3 regions of the Streptacidiphilus sp. PAMC 29251 genome follow, and region 1 is predicted to be linked to each of the others. Evidence: riboswitches for the same ligand, from Rfam matches in the RefSeq annotation. Region 1 holds a riboswitch; each other region holds the start of a gene.

Region 1 (4,596 bases):
AGGTCGGCGTCCGCCAGCTCCTCCGGACGGGTCGCCCAGCGCACCAGCACACCGGGTTCCTGCGCCAGCGCGTCGATATCGGTGAAGTTGGACAGCCGCGGCAGCCGCACCACCGACACCCGCAGCACCTCGCCGCCGACCGCGGCCCCGCTCGGGGCCCGGTCCACCAGACCGGCCAGGTCCAGCGAATCCTCGGCGTCCAGCCACAGCCCCTGCAGCATCGGCAGCACCCCCAGCGACGGACGGTGCGTCAGCTGCTCCAGCATGTCCAGACCCGGCTTCAGCAGCCGGACGTCGCCACGGAACTTATTGACGATCCAGCCGGAGAGGTGGCGCTGGTCCTCGGCCGACAGCAGCGCCAGCGTCCCGTACATGGCGGCGAAGACGCCGCCGCGGTCGATGTCGCCGACCACCACCACCGGCAGTGAAGCCGCCACCGCCAGGCCCATGTTGGCGATGTCCCGGTCGCGCAGGTTGATCTCGGCGGGGGAGCCGGCCCCCTCGCAGACCACCACGTCATAGCGTTCGCGCAGGTCGGCCAGGCAGTCCAGGGCGATCCGCAGCAGCGCGGGCTTGCGCTCGCGATAGTCCAGCGCGCCGACCTCGGCCACCGCCTGCCCCAGCACCACCACCTGACTGCGGCCGTCCGCCCCCGGCTTGAGCAGCACCGGGTTCATCGCCGCCGCGGGCTCCACCCCGGCCGCCGCCGCCTGCATGGCCTGCGCCCGGCCGATCTCGGCGCCGTCGGTGGTGACGAAGGAGTTCAGCGACATGTTCTGCGCCTTGAACGGTGCGACGGCGACCCCCTGCCGGGCCAGCCAGCGGCAGATCCCGGCGGTGACCACGCTCTTTCCGGCGTCCGAGGTGGTCCCCGCGACCAGCAGCGACCCCCGCAGCGACCCCCGCAGTGCGCCCTTCATCGCCGTCCCCTTCGCAGTAGCAGGCTCAGCCCGGCCGTGGCGACGACCGCCGACAACCCGACCCGCCGCGACAGTACGCACGCCCGTTCGATGTCCCCCACTGCCACCGGACGCAACTCCGCCCCCAGCACCGCCCGGTGCTGCACCTGGGTGCCATAGCGAAGGGTTCCCCCCAGCCGCACCCCCAGCGCCCCCGCGAAGGCCGCCTCGGCCTGCCCCGCGTTGGGGCTCGGGTGGGCGGGAGCGTCCCGCCGCCACACCCGCCAGGCGTCGCCGCTCCGCCGCCCCCCGGCGGCGGCCGCGGCGACGGTCAGCAGCGCGGTCAGCCGCGCGCCGGGCCAGCCGGCCACGTCGTCCAGCCGGGCCGAGGCCCAGCCGAAGCGCAGATAACGCGGCGAGCGGTGGCCGACCATGGCGTCCAGGGTGTTCACCGCACGGAAGACCAGCAGCCCGGGCACGCCCGCGACCGCGCCCCAGACCAGGGCGTTCACCACCGCGTCCGCCGTGTTCTCGGCCACCGACTCGACCACCGCGCGGGCGACCTCCTGCTCGGTCAGCTCACGCGGATCACGCCCGCAGAGATACGGCAACCGCTCCCGGGCTGCCGCCAGGTCCCCGCCCTCCAGCGAGGCGCCGATGGTGCGGGCCTCGCGCACCAGCGAGGCGCCGCCGAGCACGGTCCAGGTCGCGGCGGCGGTGAGCAGCAGCCGCCCGGTGCCGGAGCGGGCGGCAGTACGGTCGGCCACGGTCGCGGCGGCGGCCACCGTCCCCACGCAGAGCGCGGTGAACAGTGCCCCGGCGTCCCGGCGGTCCCGCCAGAGCAGCCGCTCCGCGGCGCCCGCCGAACGTCCGAATCCAGCCACCGGATGCCCGCGCCGGGGATCGCCGAAGGCGGCGTCGGCGGCGTGGCCGAGAACCAGACCGAGTGCTGTGGCGCCTGCGCCCGCGCTTGCGCGCACGGCGGTCAGCGGGGTGGCTGCGCAGGGAAGGGGACGGCACCGGGAGGTGGTGGCGGCAGGGCAGCGCGCATGGCGTGGATGTCCTCACTCAGGGTCCGCGCCCTGGATCGACGAACCGGGGGCGAGAGTCTCCTGGCTCCCGGATCGACGCGTCCCCGGCGCTCTGATTCCTCAGAACGCCGGGGACGCTCCCCGGTGACAGTGGCGGGACCGCGCCGGACTAGGAGGGTGCTCCCTCCGTCACCGGACTTCCTCTCGATGCCTCCGAACAGCTTTGCGCTCGATCCCACCACGCCGCCGGACCGACCGTCAACACAGCTCAGGGCAGCCGGGCCGGACCTGCTCAGGCTGCGGAGTCGTTGCTCTGCGGCAGCGCGGGCGGGGAGGCGGCGGCAGGGAGCTGCAGCGGAGCGCGGACGACCCGCAGCAGTTCCACCGACTTCTCGTGTCGCACCACCCGGTCGGCCGGGCTGGTGGGCGGGCGCAGGACATGGTCCTCGAACCAGGACATGCCGAGCAGGACGGCGAGGCCGAGTGGAGCGGTGATCAGGCACAGAAGGACAGGCATGGGCACCCCAAGGTGTCGAGTGCTGCGGTCTTCCGAATACCGGCTTCCCCCCGGCTTCCAGCGTCCGCCAAAGCTGCCTGATCCGCATCTCGGAGCGTCCCGGGCCGACTCCGCAGAGTCAGTGCCGCCCCGCAGCACCCGCCTCAGTGCCGCCCGGAGATCACATCCGCGACCTTGGCGATCGGCGAGGCGCCGGCCCGCCCGCCCCGCTCCTGCCGGTCCGCCGCGTAGTAGGCGGCGTACATGCCGTGGACGCCGATCCAGCGCAGCGGCTCGGGCTCCCAGGCCCGGACCCGGTGCCCGACCCAGGGCAGCCCGGTCAGTTCGGTGTCACCGCCGCTGCCCAGCTCCCGCAGCACCAGGTCGCGCAGGGTCCGCGCGGCCAGGTTGGTGGTGGTGACGCCGCTGCCGACATAGCCGCCGGCCAGGCCGAGCCCGGTGGTCCGGTCCAGGTCCACGGTCGAACACCAGTCCCTGGGCACCCCGAGCACCCCGGACCAGGCGTGGTCGATCCGCACGTCACCAGCCAGGGACCCCGCCGCCGGGAAGAAGTCCATGACGATCTGCCGCAGCTGGTCGACGGTCTGCTGCGGCGTCGTCCCGTCGTTGTCGGTCCGCGACCCGAAGCGGTACGGGACGCCGCGCCCGCCCAGCGCGATCCGGTCGTCCGCGGTCCGCTGCGCGTACATGTAGGCATGCGCCATGTCGCCCAGGGTTTCCCGCCCGTCCCAGCCCACCGCCTCCCAGAACGCGGGCGGCAGCGGCTCGGTGACCACCATCGAGGAGTTCATCGGCAGCCAGGACCGCTTCTCGCCGCGCAGCGCCGCGGTGAAGCCCTCGGTGGCCCGCAGCACGAACCGGGCCGACACGGTGCCCCGCGCGGTCACCGCCTTGGCCGGCGCCCCCGAGCCGCCCGGCACGATCTCGGTGACCGTGGTGCCCTCGTGGACGGTGACCCCCATCGCCTCGACCACCCGGGCCAGCCCGCGGACCAGCTTGGCCGGCTGGATCCTGGCCCCGTGCGGGGTCCAGCTGCCGCCGAGGGTCCCCGCCACCGTGATCCGCTCGGCCGCCTCGGCCGGGCTCAGCAGCAGCTGGTCGGTCTCGCCGAAGGAGTGCTCGTTCTCGACGTAGGCCTTGAGCCGCTCCAGCTGGGCCGGGGTCCTGGCGACCTCCATCACTCCGCCCTTGACGATGTCCGCGTCGATGCCCTCGGCCGCGCAGACCGCGATCACCTCGTCCACCGAGCCGTTCATCGCCTGCTGCATCGCGATCGCGCCCGGCTTCCCGTAGCTGCGGGCGAAGGCCCCGCGCCCGGCGAAGCCGTTGTAGAGCCAGCCGCCGTTGCGGCCGGACGCGCCGTAGCCGCAGAAGCGCTGCTCCAGGACGGTGACCCGGAGCCCGGGGTCGGCCTGCTTCAGGTAGTACGCGGTCCACAGACCGGTGTAGCCGCCGCCGACGATGCAGACGTCGGCCTCGGCCGAGCCGTCCAGAGCGGGGCGTGGGGTGGGGAGTCCGATGGCCGAGTACCAGAACGAGACACTGCCGTTGGCGGTGGCGGTCGTGCCCACGGGGACCTGCTTCCGAGCCGGGAATGGTGCCCGGCACGCTACCCACGCCCCGGACCAGCGGCAATGCCCACTGTGTCAGGTGCGGCCGGCCGAGTCGTACACCCCGTCCGGATGGCCGCGCACCACTGGCGCACCGGCCCCGGCGGCATTGGGATGGGGTGGAGCGGGCAGTGGCCTGGTGTGGGAGCAACCGTGGGGAGCGACATGGGCTGGGGAAGAAGCGCGACCGCCGCCGCCGTGGGGGCCGGCGCCCTCGCCGTGGGGACCGGCGCGGCGGCCCTGGTCGCCGGACGGGTGGTCTCCGACTACTCGGTGCGCCCCGGCGGCGCCGCGCCCGCCGCGGCGGGCGGCCTGCGGGTGCACGCGGTCGCCGCGGACCGGGTCGAGCTGACCCGCTCCCGGGAGACCCAGAACCCCGGCCGCTACGGCCTGGAGTGGGCCGGCGGGCACGCCGTCGTCGGCGAGGTGCTCGGCACCACCGCGCAGACCGTCACCCGCCGCCTGGAAGCCGCCGCACCGGGGTCCACCGGGACCGCCGGCGACACCCGGCCGGCGGTCGGCACCAGCGTCCGGATCAC
Region 2 (4,596 bases), 860 kb from region 1:
CAGCGATGGAGGCGATGGTCGCCGTCGGCGCGATGGCGAGCAGCAGCGAGTTGCGCAGACCGGTCTCGGCGACCCGGGCGCGGAGGGCGTCCCAGCGGTCGGCCCAGACCGGGGTGGTCTTGAAGTGGTCGATGTGGAGCTGGCCGCGGGCGGCGCGGGTCTCCTCGTAGGCCTCGTGCCGGCCCAGCCGCTCGGCCAGGTCGCAGCTGGTCTCGTAGGCGGCGAGCATGATCCGCTCGGAGATCTGCGTGGACAGCGCCCTGGCCTCGGCGGAGTCGAAGTCGAGCCGGAGCTTGAAGAAGACGTCCTGCAGGCCCATCACGCCCAGGCCGACCGGACGCCAGCGGGCGTTGGACACCCCGGCCTCGGGGGTCGGGTAGAAGTTGATGTCCACCACCCGGTCCAGGAAGGTCACCGCGGTGCGGACGGTGGAGTCGATCCGCTCCCAGTCCATCTCGCCGGACGGCAGCACATGGGCGCCCAGGTTGACCGAGCCGAGGTTGCAGACCGCGGTCTCGCCGTCGTTGGTCACCTCCAGGATCTCGGTGCAGAGGTTGGAGGAGTGGACCGTGCGGCCCGGCAGCGCGGTCTGGTTGGCGGCGCGGTTGGAGGCGTCCTTGAAGGTCATCCAGCCGTTGCCGGTCTGCGCCAGGGTGCGCATCATCCGGGCGTAGAGGGCCCGGGCCGGGAGGGTGCGGATGGCCAGCCCGGCCGCCTCGGCCTTGGCGTAGGCGGCGTCGAACTCGGCGCCCCACAGGTCCACCAGCTCGGGGACGTCGCCCGGGGAGAACAGCGACCACTCGGTGTCGGCGTCCACCCGGCGCATGAACTCGTCCGGGACCCAGTGCGCCAGGTTCAGGTTGTGGGTGCGGCGGGCCTCCTCGCCGGTGCTGTCGCGCAGTTCCAGGAACTCCTCGACGTCCGCGTGCCAGGTCTCCAGGTAGACGCAGGCCGCGCCCTTGCGGCGGCCGCCCTGGTTCACCGCGGCGACCGAGGAGTCGAGGGTGCGCAGGAACGGCACGATGCCGTTGGACTGGCCGTTGGTGCCGCGGATCAGGCTGCCCCGGGAGCGGATCCGGCTGTAGGAGAGGCCGATGCCGCCGGCGTGCTTGCTGAGCCGGGCGATCTGGGCGTAGCGCTCGTAGATCGAGTCCAGCTCGTCCAGCGGGGAGTCCAGCAGGTAGCAGGAGGACATCTGCGGGTGCCGGGTGCCGGAGTTGAACAGGGTGGGGGAGGAGGGCAGGTACTCGAGACGGCTCATCAGCCGGTACAGCTCGGCCACCTCGGCGACGGACTCCGTACCGTCCCCGACCTGGAGGCCGCAGGCGACGCGGAGCAGGAAGTGCTGCGGGGTCTCGATCACCTGACGGGTGATCGGGTGGCGCAGCAGGTAGCGGGAGTAGACCGTGCGCAGGCCGAAGTACTCGAAGCGGTCGTCGGCGGTGAAGTCGACCACCGCGTCCAGCGCCTCGGCGTGGGCGGCCACGAAGGCGGCGGTGGTGTCGCCGATCAGGCCCTCGCGGTGGCCGACCGCGATGGAGGCGGCGAAGCAGGTGGCGCCCTGTCCCGATGCCTCCTCGCGGATCTCCTCGGCCAGCAGCCGGGCGGCCAGCCGGGAGTACTGCGGGTCCTCGGCGATCAGCGCGGCGGAGGCCTCGATGGCCAGGCCGCGCAGCTCGGAGTAGTCGGCGATGGAGCTGCGGCCGCGCAGGGCGGCGGCGGCGACCCGGCCGGGGTCCACCTCAGTGAGGTCGGGGGAGCGCTCGGTGAGGGTGCGCAGCAGCGCGGTGCCGGGGGAGTCGGGGACGACGGGGCTGTCCGGCGCCAACGGGCCCTCGCCCTGGTGCGCGACTGTCGTCGTCGCTGCTGCGGTCTCGGTGATCGTCACTGTGCGCTCCTCGTTGGCGGCCGGTCGGCTGCGGGCCGCTGCCGGAGGCATGAGGAAGCGTGACGTCGCTGCGCGGAGCGCAGCACGGAACGCGTCCCCGGCCCACCCGCGAGGCCCGGACGTGCGTCGCCCCCCGGGGCATGCCGGGGAGAGCTGTCCGCAGGTACTCGGACTCGCGGGCGCATACGAAGCAACCCGCTCACCGCTGCGGGGCAGTCCCGGAATCGCACCGGGTTCCCCTGCATGGACAGCGAGAACGAGCATACATGTAGGGGTGCTTCTGGAAAGCACCCCTACATGTAGTGTCGCGAGTGCGCGGAGTCACCCCTCCAGCGCTGCCGGAAGGCGGGACATCTGGCGGTGTGTCAGATTCGGGGGGTAGTCGCGGGGGCGTCAGGCTCCCCGGCGCGAGCGGGAGCGAGGCGGGACCGGATGACGGTGCTGGGAACGGCTGTGCGGCGGGGGATCGGGGCCGGGGCGGCGGCGGGGCTGCTGCTGGTGCTGGGCACGGCCGGGACGGCGGAGGCGGTCTCCGCCGCCGCGGCGCCACAGGTGAAGATCTGCGGGAAGAACGCCACCAACCTCCGGAAGCCGCCATTGGCGCTGAGGTTCGACAAGCTGCACAAGGTCTACTACGTCGGCGGGTCCTGGTCCCGGTTCGGGCTCAAGGCGGGGAACAGCACCGGGGCCCGCTGCGCGGCGGTCCGCCCGGTGCTGGTGTTCGGGGCCCGGAACAGGCCGCTGCGCCAGGGCGACGTCCGGCTGCAGTGGAAGGCGAAGGCGGGGAGGGGCGGCAAGGCCGGCTGGCACGGGTCGGCCATGGTCGCCGAGAACGGGGTGCTGATGGGGCTGGCCGGACCGGCCAAGGGGCTGACCCTGCCGGCCGGGGCGCGGACCACGGTGCCGCTGCGGATGCGGTTCGCCACCGGCGCGCCGACCGGGCAGTGGCTGACCCTGGCGATCGGCTACGAGCCGGTGCTGCTGGAGGGGCAGACCGTGCCGCTGCCGGTGGGGGTCTCCGACCCGCACCTGTTCCGGGTGGCCCACCGGCCCCGTCCGCAGCCCCGTCCGCACCCCCGCCCGAGCACCGGGCCGCAGCGGCCGCAGCTGGCGGAGACCGGGGCCCCGGCGGCCACCGTGGCGGCCGCCGGCACCGCGCTGCTCTCCCTGGTCGGCGGCGCGGGCCTGGTCCGGCTCTCGCGCCGCCGCAGCAGTGACTAGCCGCAACGGCTAGTCCAGGTGGGTGGTGGTGTTGTAGCAGTCCAGGGCGAGCTGCCCGGACGGGGTGCGGGACCAGCGGGTGATCGAGGCGTTGCCGACCGCGCCCGCGCGGTCCACGGCGAGGATCGCCGCCTCGTCCAGGTCGTCCAGGATGTGGCGGAGCATCAGCACCACCGCGTCGTGGGCCACCAGCAGCACCCGGCGGGACTCCTCGACCTCGTAGAGGTCGCGGAGCAGGCTGCGGCAGCGCAGGGCGACGTCCGCCAGCGACTCGCCGCCGGGCGGGCGCCAGCGCAGCTCGCCGAGCAGCCGGCGGCGGGCCGCCTCGGCCGGGTGGTACAGCTCGATCGCGGCCTTGGTGACCATCTCCAGGACGCCCAGCTCGCGGTCCCGCAGCCGCTCGTCGGTGCGGACCGAGGGCAGCGGCAGCCCGGCCCGGTCGATCTCGGCGACCACCAGCTCGGCGGTCTCCTGGGCCCGCAGGTAGGGGGAGACCCAGAGGCTCTGCGGCAGCGGCCCGTCGGTACGGGCGGCCAGCCTGCGGCCCAGCGCGGTGGCCTGGTCCCGGCCCAGGGTGGTCAGGCTGAGGTCCGCGTCGCGGCAGGTGATGCCCGTGTCCAGCGCGCCGGCCGCCTCGGCGGCGGCGAAGGCGGCGTTGGCGGTGCTCTGGCCGTGCCGGGTGACGGTCAGCGAGAGCGGGCGTGGGAGGGCGGTGTGCGGCGGCGGTGGGACGGGTGCGGGCTGGCTGCGCTGGTGATGGTCGGTGAGCTCCACGGGTTCCCCCTGCGGGTCGTCCGGCCCGGCGCGGAGGTGCGTACGGGCCGCCGCTTCCAGTGTGCGGGAGCGGCGGCCCGTCAGGGGGGCGCAAAGGTGGTGCGTCAGGGAGCGAGGGGCGCGAGCCCCCTACGGCGTGAGGGCCGGGAGGGGCGCGGTGGCGGTGAGGTAGTCGGTGGGGGTGGTCTCGTCGGGGAGGGCGGACACCTTGGCGGCGCGCAGGGCCAGGGTGAGCACGGCGGCGACGGCGAGGTTGAGGACGAAGGCGGTGACGCCGATGTAGCCGATCTGGCCGATGCCGGGGATGTTGGCGGCGCTGCCGCCGAAGTGGGAGCCGGGTTTGCCGGGTGCGGCGATGCCGTAGGCCTCGTAGGTGCCGTAGGCCATCCCGGCGGCCCAGCCGGCCAGCAGGGCCCAGTGGTGGAACCAGCGCGAGAACAGCCCGCTGACGATGGCCGGGAAGGTCTGCAGGATCCAGATCCCGCCGAGCAGCTGCAGATTGATCGAGAACTGCTTGTCGATGCCCAGCACGAAGCCCAGCGCGCCCAGCTTCACCAGCAGCGACACGATCTTGGCGACCCTGGTCTCCTGCGCCGGGGTCGCGGCCGGGCGGAAGAACTCCCGGTAGATGTTCCGGGTGAACAGGTTGGCCGCCGCGATGGACATGATCGCGGCCGGCACCAGCGCGCCGATCCCGATCGCCGCGAAGGCCA
Region 3 (4,596 bases), 710 kb from region 1:
GCTGCTGGTCACTCCGCCCGGCACCAGGGCGTCCAGCAAGGTCGCCCTGCAGATGCCGGGCTGCCCGACCCTGGTGGTCTACCCGATCGTCGCCGGGATCCCGACGATGTAGGTGATCTCCCATGCGGCAGACTCGCGGGCATGAAGAAACTCCTTGTCATCGGCATCGGGGCGGGCGATCCCGACTACCTCACGCTCCAGGCGGTCAAGGCCATCGGCCGGGCGGACGTCTTCCTGGTCCTGGACAAGGGCGAGGAGAAGAGCGATCTGGTGCGGCTGCGCCAGGACATGCTCGCGCAGTACGCCCGCCCCGGGCACCGGGTGGTCCAGGCCGGCGACCCGGACCGGGACCGCGCCGCGGCCCCGGCCGCCTACGCCGCCGCGGTCCGGGACTGGCGGGCCCGCCGGGCCGACCTCTACCAGGCGTTCGTCCGCGACGAGGTGCCCGCCGACGGCACCGGCGCGCTGCTGGTCTGGGGCGATCCCTCGCTCTACGACAGCACCATCGCCGCGGTGGACGAGGTCCTCGCCCGCGGCGAGGTCGCCTTTGAGGCTGGGGCCGCCTTTGAGTACGCCGTCGTCCCCGGGATCAGCTGCGTCTCCGCCCTCGCGGCCGGCCATCGGATCCCGCTGAACCGGGTCGGGCAACCGGTGACGGTCACCACCGGCCGCCGGCTCGCCGCGATGGCCCCCGCCGACATCCCGGACGACGTCGCGGTGATGCTGGACGCGCACGACGCCTACGCCGGGCTCGCCGAGCCGGAGGCGTTCACCATCTACTGGGGCGCCTACATCGGCACCCCGGACGAACTGCTGCTCTCCGGGCCCGTCGCCGAGATCGCGCCGACCATCCAGCGGGTACGCGCCGAGGCCCGCGCCCGCAAGGGCTGGATCATGGACACCTACCTGCTCAGACGAGCCCGCGAAGCCAGCTGACCACGAAGCCAGTTGACCGCGGCGGCCACGTCCGTGACCGTCTCCACCCCGGGCTCCGCCGCCGGACGCCGCACCACGACCACCGGCAGCCCGGCCTCCCTCGCGGCGATCAGCTTGGCGGCCGTGGCCGCGCCGCCGCTGTCCTTGGTGACCAGGACGTCGATCCGGTGCTCGCGCAGCAGCGCCCGTTCGCCATCCAGGCTGAACGGGCCGCGGTCGAGCAGCAGTTGGCTCCGGGCCGGCAGCGGCGTCCGCGGCGGATCGACCGATCGGACCAGGAAGAACAGCTCGGACAGCCCGGCGAAGGCGGCGAGGCCCAGCCGACCCGTCGTCAGAAAGACCCGCGACCCAAGACCCGGCAGCAGCTCGGCGGCCTGCTCCAGCGACCCGGCCTCGTGCCAGCGGTCGCCGTCGACCGCGGTCCAGCCGGGCCGGCGCAGCGCCAGCAGCGGCACCCCGACCGCCGCCGCGGCCTGCGCCGCGTTGGCGCTGATCCGCGCCGCGAACGGGTGGGTGGCGTCGACCACGGCCGCGATCCGCTGCTCCCGCAGCCACGCCGCCAGCCCCTCGGCCCCGTTGAACCCGCCGACCCGCAGCTCCCCGGCGGCGGGCGGCAGCGGCTCGGCCACCCGCCCGGCCAACGCGGTGGTCACCGTCAGCCCCGGCTCCCGCCCCAGCTCGCCGACCAGCCGCCGCGCCTCCCCGGTCCCGCCCAGCACCAGCACCGCGGTGAGCGCAGACATGGATGAACCTCCCTTGTCGCTGACCACACCGTAGGGGTACTTGGCCTGGAAGCGAAGAATCTATAAGGTAAGGCTTGCCTAACTAGATGGATCCGGACGGATGGAGAGCCGCGTGGACCTCGCCGAGAGCCGAGCAGCAGAGTCAGCGGAATCGCGTGCGCATGAGCCCTCGGAGGCCGAGGTGGTGCGCAGCGTGCTGCAGCGGGCGACCTCGCTCACCGCCGTCGCCAACGGCAGCCGGCATGAACTCCTCGGCCCCGACCTGGTCGTGGTGGAGCGGGGCGAACTGCGGCTGCGGGTACCGGCCGACAGCAGGCTGGCCCGGGAGGCCGCGATGGTGGCCGGGGAGGGCAGCGGGCTGCCGCTGGTGCTGGAGTGGACCGATGTCGCCCCGCTGGCGGTCAGGGACCGGGTGCGGACCAGGGTGCGGCTGGCCGGCCTGCTTGCCTCCCGCCATGGCGGGAACGCCCGCCGTGCGCAGCAGTCGGACGGCACGGTGTCGCTGCTGCTGGACGTGCGCCAGGTGGCCCTCGCCACCGCCGGGACGAGCACCCTGGTCGACCCGGCGGAGCTGCTGCGGGTGGAGCCCGATCCGCTGGCGACGGTCGAGTCGGCGCTGCTGATCCACCTCGCCGAGGACCACCAGGACCATGTCGCCGCGCTGCTCGGCCTGATCGATCCTCAACTGCTGCGCGCGGTGGTCAGCGTGAGTCCGCTCACACTCGACCGCTACGGAATCGTGCTGCGGCTGACCCGCCGGCACTCCCATCAGGACGTCAGGCTCTCGTTCGGCGAGCCATTGCCGGACGCGGAGCAGGTGGGGCACCGGCTGCATGCGCTGCTCGCGGGTCGTCCGGCGTGATTGACGCGCTGCGTACAGGTCCGTAATCTCAACCCTGAGTGATGGCATGAGGAAGCTGGTGGAAATCCAGCACGGTCGCGCCACTGTGAGCGGGACACCGGACGTATCCAGATGAACGGTGCCTGCAAGTCAGACAGTCATCCATCACTCCGCTCCATTCGCTGAGGGACGCACGATCCCACTCAAGGAGGCTCCGACTCATGAGCAGTCTGACCGCACCCCCCGTCGCGATACCGACACCTGTCGTCCTCCCGGTGTCCAAGGCAGTCCTCTGGCTGTTCGGCACCGCGCTGATCGCGCTGGCCGTGTACTACTTCATCGGCGTTGACCAGGGCGCCTACTCCGTGTTCGGCAACGACATGCACATCCACGAGTTCGTGCACGACTCCCGCCACTTCCTCGGCTTCCCCTGCCACTGACGCGCCGCCGAGTAGAAGCACGGACAACTGGACATGGAGAAGAGACTCATCCTGCGCGGCATCATCGCCGGCGCAGTCGCCGGGCTGCTTGCGTTCGTGTTCGCACGGATCCTCGCCGAGCCCGTCATCAACACCGCGATCAATTACGAGAGCGCCCGCGACGCGGCCCAGGACGCCCTGGACAAGGCGGCCGGGGTCACCGTCCCTGACGCCGGGCCCGACATCTTCAGCCGCACCATCCAGGCCAATATCGGCATCGGTGTCGGCATGGTGTTCTTCGGCATCGCCATGGGCGCGCTGTTCGCTGTCGCCTATGCGGTCTGCCTGGGCCGGGTCGGCAATCTGAAGCCCCGCAACCTGGCGCTGCTGGTGGCGGCCGGCGGCTTCCTCGGCATGTACTTCGTGCCGTTCATCAAGTACCCGGCCAACCCGCCGTCGATCGGCCACCCCGACACCATCCACGTCCGGGGCAACCTCTATCTGGCGATGGTGCTCTGCTCGGTGCTGTTCCTGATCGGCGCGGTGGTGCTGGGCAAGCGGCTGCAGCCGCGCTTCGGCAACTGGAACGCCACCCTGCTGGCGCTGGCCGCCTACGCGGTCGCCATCGGCGTGGTGATGGCCCTGCTGCCGCAGCTGGGTGAACTGTCGGCCAACGTCAAGGAGTTCGGCCACCATGCGACCGAGACGCCGCTGCCGCTGACCGACAGCAAGGGCGCCATTGTGTTCCCCGGCTTCCCGGCGGACACGCTGTTCTCGTTCCGGTTCTACTCGGTCGCCGCGCAGTTGCTGCTGTGGGCCGTGATCGCCCTGGTCTTCGGCCCGATGGCGGAGCGGCTGCTCAGCCCGCGCCGCGAGCCGGCCGAGGCGCCGAACGCCCCGGCCCAGCCGGAGCCGGTCTCGCTCTGACGGACAATTGGGCGCGTCAGCCCAGCAGCCCCTCCGTCCGCAGGTCGTCCCACAGTTCGGCCGGGACGGGGCGGGCGATCATCGCCGCCGCGTCGGCGGCCTCCGCCGCCGAGCGGGCGCCGACCAGGACGCTGCGGACGGCGGGGTGGTCCAGCGGAAAGCGCAGCGCGGCGGCCCGCAGCGGCACGCCGTGGCGTTCGCAGACCGCCTTGATCCGCAGCGCGCGTCCCAGCAGCTCGGCCGAGGCGGGGGAGTAGTCGAAGGTGGCGCCGGGGCGCGGGTCGGCCAGCAGACCCGAGTTGAAGGCGCCGCCGACCACCACCCCGGTGCCGCGCCGCTGGGCCTCCGGCAGCAGCTCGGTCAGGCCGTCCTGGTCCAGCAGGGTGTAACGGCCGGCCAGTAGCACCACGTCCACGTCGGTCTCCCGGACGAAGCGGGTGAGCAGCGCGGACTGGTTCATCCCGGCCCCGATCGCCCGCAGCACGCCCTCGCCGCGCAGTTTCTCCAGCGCCGGGTACGCCTCGGCGAGGGCCTGCCGGCCGTGGTGGTCCGGGTCGTGGATGTAGGCGATGTCGATCCGGTCCAGCCCCAGCCGCAGCAGGCTGTCCTCGATGCTGCGGCGCACCCCGTCGGCGCTGAAGTCCCAGACCCGGCGGTGGGTGGCCGGCACCGCGAAGCCGTTGGCCAGGTCGTCGCCGCTGACCTCGGCGACCGGCTCCAGCAGTCGGCC

Evidence for each region. Region 1 has a riboswitch for cobalamin ahead of ACXKR8_RS35990 (cobalamin biosynthesis protein). Riboswitches for the same ligand answer to the same signal wherever they lie in the genome.
Region 2: linked by a shared signal. The riboswitch ahead of ACXKR8_RS32275 (ribonucleoside-diphosphate reductase subunit alpha) and the one ahead of ACXKR8_RS35990 (cobalamin biosynthesis protein) in region 1 are both predicted to bind cobalamin.
Region 3: linked by a shared signal. The riboswitch ahead of ACXKR8_RS39465 (CbtB domain-containing protein) and the one ahead of ACXKR8_RS35990 (cobalamin biosynthesis protein) in region 1 are both predicted to bind cobalamin.

Annotation. Positions count from the first base shown of each region.
Region 1 covers NZ_CM135725.2:7,606,595-7,611,190, forward strand. The annotation lists gene ACXKR8_RS35985 (cobyric acid synthase) at 1-920, opposite strand, end outside; gene ACXKR8_RS35990 (cobalamin biosynthesis protein) at 917-1,879, opposite strand; cobalamin riboswitch at 2,005-2,134, opposite strand; gene ACXKR8_RS35995 (hypothetical protein) at 2,223-2,447, opposite strand; gene ACXKR8_RS36000 (NAD(P)/FAD-dependent oxidoreductase) at 2,591-4,018, opposite strand; gene ACXKR8_RS36005 (alpha/beta hydrolase family protein) at 4,223-4,596, shown strand, end outside.
Region 2 covers NZ_CM135725.2:6,748,799-6,753,394, forward strand. The annotation lists gene ACXKR8_RS32275 (ribonucleoside-diphosphate reductase subunit alpha) at 1-1,939, opposite strand, end outside; cobalamin riboswitch at 2,030-2,156, opposite strand; gene ACXKR8_RS32280 (hypothetical protein) at 2,321-3,109, shown strand; gene ACXKR8_RS32285 (histidine phosphatase family protein) at 3,119-3,883, opposite strand; gene mctP (monocarboxylate uptake permease MctP) at 4,013-4,596, opposite strand, start outside.
Region 3 covers NZ_CM135725.2:8,321,564-8,326,159, forward strand. The annotation lists gene ACXKR8_RS39445 (DUF4232 domain-containing protein) at 1-112, shown strand, start outside; gene cobF (precorrin-6A synthase (deacetylating)) at 142-936, shown strand; gene ACXKR8_RS39455 (cobalt-precorrin-6A reductase) at 903-1,679, opposite strand; gene ACXKR8_RS39460 (DUF2470 domain-containing protein) at 1,780-2,541, shown strand; cobalamin riboswitch at 2,567-2,701, shown strand; gene ACXKR8_RS39465 (CbtB domain-containing protein) at 2,742-2,960, shown strand; gene ACXKR8_RS39470 (CbtA family protein) at 2,994-3,866, shown strand; gene ACXKR8_RS39475 (aldo/keto reductase) at 3,883-4,596, opposite strand, start outside.